3 regions of the Enterobacter sp. DVT3837 genome follow, and region 1 is predicted to be linked to each of the others. Evidence: predicted binding sites of a transcription regulator. Region 1 holds the regulator's gene; each other region holds the start of a gene.

Region 1 (3,280 bases):
CGCTGATACGCCAGCGGGGAGGGTTGCGGATCGTCGCTCAGGATCAGACGAATGGCCTGCTGGTCGGCCTCCAGCGCGTCGTGGGCGTTCTGGCGCAACAGTCCGCTTTGCCATTGCGGCCACAGCCAGACCATGCCGCCAAAGGCAATCAGACAGCCAATCAGGGTATCGATCAGTCTGGCGACAATAAATTGTTCGCCATTGAGCGTGAGCAGTTGCAGGGTGTATACCGCCGTTACCGTAAAGCCCACCATAGCCCAGCCATAGTTTTTGCGGATAATCAGGTAGCTCACCAGCGTAATTATCAGCATTCCCGCCAGGGTATAACCTTCCGGCACGTGAAAGTGCAGCGTGACGCCCGCAATAATCAGCCCGGCCATAGTTCCCCCCGCCCGGTGCAGAATACGCACGCGCGTGGCGCCATAGCCGTTCTGGGTGACAAACAGCACGGTCATTAAGATCCAGTAGGGTTTAGGTAGATGCAGCGCCATGCCCATCAGGCTGGCGGTACTGAGCATGACGCTAATCCGTGCGGCGTTGCGCAGAGCGGACGATTTAAGAGACAGATAGCTTCTGAGCGCCGGCAATAACGGCAGACGTTTTTGTTTATCCGCCATGAGATCGCGGGGATAAAGCGGGCGTTGGGTGCGCAACACGCGGGCGATACGGCTGAAATGCCAGGCGGCAAACTGGCCCACCGGGTTGTCCTCATGCTGGCGGGCGATTTTCTCCAGCGTGCCGAGTTGTTTGTCCATGTTAAAACGCGTGGGATAGCGGTGATATAAAATGTCATCAGCCAGCACCCGCAGACGCGCAGAGACGGTTTGCGCATTCCAGCGGATCACCGCTTCGGCATGGCTGCGCTCGACCAGCTTTTGCACCTCCTGAGGATGATGCAGGCTCACGGAGATATGTTCTTGCAGATCCAGCCCCACCTGGAAGATACGCAGCAGCCGTTTGTATTCGTGATTCTTGTTGGCGGCGAGCATGTGTAGTTGCTGATAACACTGGCTTATCAGATCCACCACCTTTTGCTGGCGCGTCAGCAGCGGCGGTAACGATTTTTCCGGATCGGTATGCTGGGTGAGCAGGGTGTATTTGGCCTCGCAGTAATCCGCAAGTTGCACATAGAGCAGGCTCAATGATTCACGCAGGGGCTGTTCCCGCCACAGCCAGAACCAGAACCAGTTAAACAGCCCATACCACAGCGTACCCAGGGCGTAGATCAGTAGCGGCTCCCACACCGGCATGTTACCCGCGAGGCTCAGCGTGAAGATGGCCGCTATCAGTGAGGCGGGAAGCAGGCGCGCATGAAGGGAACTGATTTCAGCGGTGACGCCGAGCGTCATCGCCAGCACGGTCAGGATTAACGGCAGCGGAATATCGCGGGCGAGTAAGAGCTGCACGGCGAGGCTACAGCCAGCAAACAGCGAGCCGCCAATAATCAGACGTTTAAAAAAGCGCTTATGCGGTGTGTCCAGGCCAGCAATGTTGCAGCAGGCGGGCACGAGAGAAAACAGCAGACCTTGCTGAAGATGTCCGAGGATCAGACCGATGGCCACAGGAAGACACAACACCAGCGTTTGTCGCAGTGCATAGTTAACTTCCGGGTGATAAATCAGCCTGCGCCACATGGGGAAGAGAGACAAAAACGGCGTGACACCTTGCGATGGCACGCCGTTTGAGTGGAATTAACGCGTTCCGTAGACCACGATGGTTTTACCGTGGGCGGAGATCAGGTTCTGATCTTCCAGCATTTTCAGAATACGGCCCACTGTTTCACGGGAGCAGCCGACGATCTGGCCGATCTCCTGACGGGTAATTTTAATCTGCATGCCGTCAGGGTGGGTCATCGCATCGGGTTGTTTTGCCAGGTTAAGCAGAGTCTGCGCGATACGACCGGTAACGTCCAGGAAGGCGAGGTTACCCACTTTCTCAGATGTAACCTGCAGACGGCGAGCCATCTGGGAAGAAAGACGCATCAGGATATCAGGGTTAACCTGAATCAACTGACGGAATTTCTTGTAAGAAATTTCAGCCACTTCACATGCTGTCTTTGCACGAACCCAGGCACTACGTTCCTGGCCTTCTTCAAACAGGCCCAGTTCACCGATGAAATCGCCCTGGTTCAGATAAGAAAGGATCATCTCTTTCCCTTCTTCATCTTTGATCAGCACTGCCACCGAGCCTTTTACGATGTAATACAACGTTTCCGCTTTTTCACCCTGGTGAATCAGCGTGCTCTTCGATGGGTACTTATGAATGTGGCAATGAGACAAGAACCATTCGAGAGTCGGGTCTGTTTGCGGTTTGCCAAGCACCATGCGCTGTTATCCTCTGTTATAAGCTGTCACCAGAGTCATCAGATGCATCCGGACTCTGGGGTTGCAATCGAATTCTTACCCATACCCTGGGAAGTCGGCTATCGTAACGTTTCGCAGCCAGTAAAGTTTGATGTCCTCTGCATACATGTGTAACGTCAATGTATTACTGTAGCATCCTGAGTGTTTTAGCATAGCTTTCGCCGCGTGTCTCCTGGTGTCTCGCTTCAGCATGATGCAGGTCGCCTTCCATTGCGAGAAATGTAACGCACGCGTAATCTGTCACCAAAAATGCAACGTTGGAGTTAATGAATATGCAAGCGCGCGTGAAATGGGTTGAAGGTTTAACGTTCCTGGGCGAGTCCGCTTCAGGGCACCAGGTTTTGATGGATGGTAACTCCGGCGATAAAGCACCAAGCCCGATGGAGATGGTATTGATGGCTGCCGGTGGATGCAGCGCGATTGATGTGGTCTCGATTCTGCAAAAAGGCCGTCATGATGTAACGGATTGCGAAGTTAAACTCACATCGGAACGTCGTGAAGAGGCGCCACGCCTGTTCACCCATATTAACCTGCACTTTGTGGTCACCGGTAAAGACCTGAAAGACGCGGCCGTTTCACGCGCGGTGGACTTGTCTGCGGAGAAATACTGCTCTGTGGCGTTAATGCTGGAGAAAGCGGTAAAAATTACACATTCGTATGAAGTGATCGAGGCGTGATTGATGGGGCATCGTGCGTGTTGATGCCCTCACCCTAACCCTCTCCCACCGGGAGAGGGAATATGATCACGCGATCTGCTTCCCTTCCATCAACCGCTGTACCAGCGGCGTCATGATGAGCTCCATCGCCAACCCCATTTTTCCGCCCGGCACCACTAATGTATTCATGTGCGAAATAAACGAGCCCTGCAGCATGGCCAGCAGCCAGGGGTAATCAATGCCTTCGAGGTTGCGGAAATG
Region 2 (3,280 bases), 160 kb from region 1:
TTGGCGTCGATGACAACGTCTTTGCCCTGAGGCAGACGCACTATGACATCGGGCTGCATGCGCGAGCGAGCATCATTTTCGATGCTGACCTGAGTCTCATACTCATAACCTTCACGCAGGCCTGAGGCCTCGAGCACGCGGGTCAGGACCACTTCCCCCCAGTTTCCCTGGGTTTTGTTATCCCCTTTCAGCGCGCGAGTCAGGTTGACCGCCTCCTGTGCCATCTGTGCATTCAGTTGCTGAAGATTGCGAATCTCATGCGCCAGCGTGTGCCGCTCGCGAGCCTCCTGACCAAAACTGTCCTGCACCTGACGACGAAAACCGTCCAGCTGTTCACGCAGAGGCGTCAGAAGGCTGTTCAGGCTCTGGCGATTCTGTTCATCAACGCGGCGGTTGCTGTGCTCGAAAATGCGGTTGGCGAGGTTTTCAAACTGTTCGCTGAGGCGTTGCTCGCTGTTGATCATCTGACGGATTTTGTCTTCCGCATGCAGTTGGGTGGATTCAAGACGGGTGGTCACTTCGCGGAGATCAGCTTCCAGCGAGGTGTTGATATCCCGCAGGTTGCGTAGTTCGTTGTTGAGCAACTCGCACTCATCGCGCCAGTGCTCGCTCAGAGCAACTTGCTGTTTTGCCGCGCTTAAATCGGCGACTATCTCTTCTCGCTCGGCCAGTTGGTCGGCCTTCTGCTGTGCATGCTGGTAGCTGGAAATGAGCCAGCCAATCCCTAAGCCCACCAGCGCAATCACCGCGTAAATCAGGATCGAGATATCCACAATGCCCCCTGCATCAACGTATTACCCGCACAAAATAGAATTGTGCTGTATAAACGTCCAGTTTGAAAGGGTTTTCCTGCGAGGCGCTACGCAAAAAATAAAGGCCGAACGTGTCGGCCTTTTATTGTATGCAGAAGAGAGGACTAGATCAGGCGACGCGCCGCTTCAACCACGATTTTCACAGCATGACTTTCAGTCTGCTTCATGGTTTCGGCATTCGGGATCTCCTGCTGCGTACGGTTGACGATAACGCCCGCCACCATACCGGCACGCAGACCCTGGCTTGCGCACATGGTCAGCAGCGTGGCGGATTCCATTTCGTAGTTCATCACGCCCATGGACTGCCACTCTTCCATAGAACCTTTGAAACGGCTCACCACGCGACCAGAGAAGGTGTCATAGCGCTCCTGGCCTGGGTAGAAAGTATCGGAAGAGGCAGTTACACCCACGTGCGTGGTCGCGCCCACAGATTTCGCCGCTTCAACCAGCGCAGTGGTACATTCGAAGTCTGCCACTGCCGGGAATTCCATTGGCGCGAAGTGCAGGCTTGCCCCGTCCAGACGCACAGATGCGGTGGTGACCAGCACGTCACCGACATTGATATGCGGCTGAATAGCGCCGGTGGTACCGATACGCAGGAAAGTACGAATGCCCAGTTGCGCCAGCTCTTCAACAGCAATGGAGGTCGACGGGCCACCGATACCGGTAGAACACACGATCACGGCTTTGCCATCCAGCTCTGCACGCCAGGTGGTGAATTCACGATGGGCTGCCAGCTTAACCGGCTTATCCATCAGCGCGGCGATCTTTTCCACACGCTCAGGATCACCCGGGACGATAGCGAGCGTAGCCCCTTGTAAATCGTTTTTGGTGAGGCCGAGATGAAAAACATCAGACTTAGACATAGGTGACTCCTCTGTGGGTCGGTTAGTCAGAAGAAGTAAAATGGTACTTTACAGAAGCAATACGCATAATTTCGTGATGCACTTCACCATGAATGAAAATGATTGCAGTAAATTTCCATGGAAAAGTGATTCACATCACATTAACAAGTTTTATCGTGGTGTGCTGCACAAAAGATAGACCGTTTAAGGCACTGTGGGTTGTTAACCTGGTGTCTATATTTACCTTTGCGCTAACTCATTGGTACGGAGAATGCCATGACTGAAAAAATCGGTTTTGCACCTGCTGCAGCCCCGCATGCTTCAACCATCGTTTCAACGCCCGAAGAGGCCATAACGGCGGGTGAGACCTCCATCCCCTCGCAGGGGGATAATATGCCGGCTTACCACGCGCGGCCAAAATCGGCAGAGGGTCCGCTGCCCATCGTCATTGTGGTTCAGGAAATTTTTGGTGTTCACGAACATATCCGCGACCTCTGCCGCCGGCTGGCGCTGGAAGGGTATCTGGCCGTTGCGCCAGAGCTCTACTTCCGTCAGGGCGATCCGAACGACTACAGCGATATTCCAACATTACTCAGCAACCTGGTCAGCAAAGTCCCTGACGCGCAGGTCATGGCCGATCTCGACCACGTTGCCAGTTGGGCAGCACGTAACGGTGGTGATGCACATCGTCTGATGGTGACGGGTTTCTGCTGGGGAGGGCGTATCAGCTGGCTGTATGCCGCCCATAACCCGCAGCTCAAAGCCGCTGTCGCCTGGTACGGCAAACTGGTGGGTGAAAAAACGCTGAATTCACCGAAACATCCGGTTGATATCGCCACCGAGTTGAATGCCCCCGTGTTAGGGCTTTACGGCGGTCAGGACACCGGTATTTCACTGGATTCGGTAGAAACCATGCGCCATGCGCTCCGCGCGGCAAATGCGAAGGCGGAGATCGTGGTATACCCGGATGCCGGGCATGCATTTAATGCCGACTATCGTCCGAGTTATCACGAGGAATCTGCAAAAGACGGATGGCAGCGAATGCTGGCGTGGTTCAGCCAGTACGGCGGTAAAAAAGGGTAAAAGCAAAAAGCCCGGCGGCGATGACGCCTTACCGGGCCTACAACTTATTACGCCTGACGCAAATTCTGCGCCGCCTGCACCATGTTCGCCAGTGCAGCGCGGGTTTCCGGCCAGCCGCGGGTTTTCAGTCCGCAGTCCGGGTTCACCCACAGACGCTCTGCCGAAATGCGCTGGGCCGCTTTTTTCAGCAGAGCTTCGATCCACTCCACGCTCGGCACGTTCGGAGAGTGAATGTCGTACACCCCCGGTCCTATTTCGTTCGGGTAGTCGAACTCTTCAAATGACTCCAGCAGTTCCATGTCTGAACGCGATGTCTCGATGGTGATCACGTCGGCATCCAGCGCGGCTATCGAATCCATGATGTCGTTAAATTCGCAGTAACACATGTGGGTGTGGATCTGGGTGTCGTCCTTCGCGACCGCGGCGTTGATGCGGAAAGCCTCCACGCCCCATTTCAGATAGGCATCCCAGTCGCTACGACGCAGCGGCAGACCTTCGCGCAGCGCCGGTTCGTCGATCTGAATAATGCCAATGCCTGCG
Region 3 (3,280 bases), 160 kb from region 1:
GATTGCTGCAACCGATGGCGAGAAAGCGAAATTCGCTATCCGTCGTATCGAAGAAATCACCGCAGAAATCGAAGTGGGCCGTATCTACGCTGGTAAAGTGACCCGTATCGTTGACTTTGGCGCGTTCGTTGCCATCGGTGGCGGTAAAGAAGGTCTGGTTCACATCTCTCAGATCGCTGACAAGCGCGTTGAGAAAGTGACCGATTACCTGCAGATGGGCCAGGAAGTACCGGTTAAAGTTCTGGAAGTTGACCGCCAGGGCCGTATCCGTCTGAGCATTAAAGAAGCAACCGAGCAGTCTCAGCCAGCTGCTGCGCCAGAAGCACAGGCAGCAGAACAGCAAGGCGAGTAAGTTGCCATTTGCCCTCCGCTTTGCGGAGGGCCTATTATCAGGCAGGACGCCTTGTTAAGCCGCCGGGGGACAGGACGTTCATCCAATAGTTGTCTTCGGGAGTGGGAAATGAAGCCTTTTTTGCGCTGGTGTTTCGTTGCGACAGCTCTAACGCTGGCAGGATGCAGCAACTCTGCCTGGCGTAAGAGCGAAGTCCTCGCAGTGCCATTGCAACCGACTTTGCAGCAGGAAGTGATTCTGGCACGCATGGAACAAATTCTTGCCAGTCGGGCTTTAACCGATGACGAACGCGCACAGCTTTTATATGAGCGCGGAGTGTTGTATGATAGTCTCGGTCTGAGGGCATTGGCGCGAAATGATTTTTCACAAGCGCTGGCAATCCGACCTGATATGCCTGAAGTATTCAATTACTTAGGCATTTATTTAACGCAGGCAGGCAATTTTGATGCTGCCTATGAAGCGTTTGATTCTGTACTTGAGCTTGATCCAACTTACAACTACGCGCACTTGAATCGCGGTATCGCATTATATTACGGCGGTCGTGACAAGTTAGCGCAAGATGATCTGCTGGCGTTTTATCAAGACGATCCTAATGATCCTTTCCGTAGCCTGTGGCTTTACATCGTTGAGCGGAAGCTCGATGAGAAGCAGGCAAAAGAGGCACTGAAACAGCGCTTCGATAAATCGGACAAGGAACAGTGGGGATGGAACATTGTCGAGTTCTACCTGGGCAACATTAGCGAAGCAACGCTGATGGAACGCCTCAAGGCGGACGCAACGGATAACACCTCGCTCGCTGAGCATCTCAGTGAAACCAACTTCTATTTAGGTAAGTACTACCTAAGTCTGGGGGATAAGGACAGCGCTACGGCACTGTTCAAATTAGCGGTTGCTAACAACGTACACAACTTCGTTGAGCACCGTTATGCATTGTTGGAATTATCGCTCTTGGGCCAGGAGCAAGACGACCTGGCAGAATCGGACCAGCAATAGCTGACGACATAAACATCAGCCCGTAATCTTTTGATTGCCATCACCTTAACTGGTGAGGGCGTTGTTGTTCGTCAATACATCTAATTTGAGCCGGTTCACACTTTTCAATGAAAATTGCAGATCATTTTCACGATGAGCTAAGTAGACTGGCCGCCATTGACATTGAGGCACTCGTACTACATGGCTGAATTCGAAACCACTTTTGCAGATCTGGGCCTGAAGGCTCCTATCCTTGAAGCCCTTAACGATCTGGGTTACGAAAAACCATCTCCGATCCAGGCAGAATGTATCCCACATCTGCTCTCTGGTCGTGACGTGCTGGGCATGGCCCAGACTGGTAGCGGTAAAACTGCGGCGTTCTCGCTGCCGCTGCTGAACAACATTGATCCGGACCTGCGTGCACCGCAGATCCTCGTCCTGGCTCCAACCCGTGAACTGGCTGTTCAGGTTGCTGAAGCAATGACGGAATTCTCTAAACATATGCGCGGCGTAAACGTGGTTGCCCTGTACGGCGGCCAGCGTTATGACGTGCAGTTACGCGCCCTGCGCCAGGGCCCACAGATTGTTGTCGGTACGCCTGGCCGTCTGCTGGATCACCTGAAGCGCGGTACTCTGGACCTCTCTAAACTGAGCGGCCTGGTACTGGATGAAGCAGATGAAATGCTGCGTATGGGCTTCATCGAAGACGTAGAAACTATCATGGCGCAGATCCCGGACGGTCATCAGACCGCGCTGTTCTCTGCAACCATGCCAGAAGCGATTCGTCGCATTACCCGCCGCTTCATGAAAGAGCCGCAGGAAGTGCGTATTCAGTCCAGCGTCACCACTCGCCCGGACATCAGCCAGAGCTACTGGTCTGTATACGGCATGCGCAAAAACGAAGCGCTGGTACGTTTCCTGGAAGCGGAAGATTTTGATGCGGCGATTATCTTCGTTCGTACCAAAAACGCGACCCTGGAAGTGGCTGAAGCGCTTGAGCGTAGCGGCTACAACAGCGCAGCGCTGAACGGCGACATGAACCAGGCTCTGCGTGAGCAGACTCTGGAGCGTCTGAAAGACGGCCGTCTGGATATCCTGATTGCAACCGACGTGGCAGCACGTGGTCTGGACGTTGAACGTATCAGCCTGGTTGTTAACTACGACATCCCGATGGACTCCGAGTCTTACGTTCACCGTATCGGCCGTACCGGTCGTGCGGGTCGTGCGGGTCGTGCTCTGCTGTTTGTTGAGAACCGTGAGCGTCGTCTGCTGCGTAACATCGAACGCACCATGAAGCTGACCATTCCAGAAGCTGACCTGCCAAACGCAGAACTGCTGGGCAAACGCCGTCTGGAGAAATTCGCCGCGAAAGTTCAGCAGCAGCTGGAAAGCAGCGATCTGGATCAGTACCGTGCACTGCTGTCGCAGATTCAGCCAACCGCTGAAGGCGAAGAGCTGGATATGGAAACTCTGGCTGCAGCACTGCTGAAAATGGCGCAAGGCGAACGTAGCCTGATCGTGCCACCAGATGCACCAATGCGTCCTAAGCGTGAATTCCGTGACCGTGACGATCGCTTCGAACGTCGTGGCGACCGTAACGATCGTGGCCCACGTGGTGACCGTCCAGAGCGCGGTGGTGAAGACCGTCCACGTCGTGAGCGTCGTGACGCGGGCGACATGGAGCTGTACCGCATTGAAGTGGGCCGTGATGATGGTGTTGAAGTTCGTCATATCGTTGGCGCGATCGCTAACGAAGGCGACATCAGCAGCCGTTACATTGGTAACATCAAGCTGTTCGCATCCCACTCTACCATTGAGCTGCCAAAAGGCATGCCGGGCGAAGTACTGCAGCACTTTACTCGCACCCGCATCCTGAACAAGCCGATGAACATGCAGCTGCTGGGCGATGCACAGCCACGTCCTGACCGTGGCGGCGAACGTCGTGGCGGTGGTCGC

The links. Region 1 encodes CRP, which controls carbon source genes, mostly activating them, when cyclic AMP is high. Its sites were predicted from a motif close to ATGTGANNNNNNTCACAT; they were not measured.
Region 2: a site for CRP is predicted at 1,802-1,819, ahead of udp (uridine phosphorylase). Genes of this name have one in related genera too.
Region 3: a site for CRP is predicted at 1,429-1,446, ahead of yrbN (protein YrbN). Genes of this name have one in related genera too.

What each region holds. Positions count from the first base shown of each region.
Region 1 covers NZ_JBWDLA010000001.1:1,886,260-1,889,539, forward strand. Annotated here, with positions in the region: gene AC0XWG_RS09145 (YccS/YhfK family putative transporter) at 1-1,634, opposite strand, end outside; gene crp (cAMP-activated global transcriptional regulator CRP) at 1,692-2,324, opposite strand; gene AC0XWG_RS09155 (OsmC family protein) at 2,636-3,040, shown strand; gene AC0XWG_RS09160 (phosphoribulokinase) at 3,107-3,280, opposite strand, start outside.
Region 2 covers NZ_JBWDLA010000001.1:1,728,706-1,731,985, reverse strand. Annotated here, with positions in the region: gene rmuC (DNA recombination protein RmuC) at 1-773, opposite strand, end outside; gene udp (uridine phosphorylase) at 917-1,678, opposite strand; gene AC0XWG_RS08470 (dienelactone hydrolase family protein) at 1,934-2,740, shown strand; gene metE (5-methyltetrahydropteroyltriglutamate--homocysteine S-methyltransferase) at 2,788-3,280, opposite strand, start outside.
Region 3 covers NZ_JBWDLA010000001.1:2,050,474-2,053,753, forward strand. Annotated here, with positions in the region: gene pnp (polyribonucleotide nucleotidyltransferase) at 1-352, shown strand, start outside; gene nlpI (lipoprotein NlpI) at 461-1,345, shown strand; gene yrbN (protein YrbN) at 1,453-1,533, shown strand; gene AC0XWG_RS10055 (DEAD/DEAH family ATP-dependent RNA helicase) at 1,526-3,280, shown strand, end outside.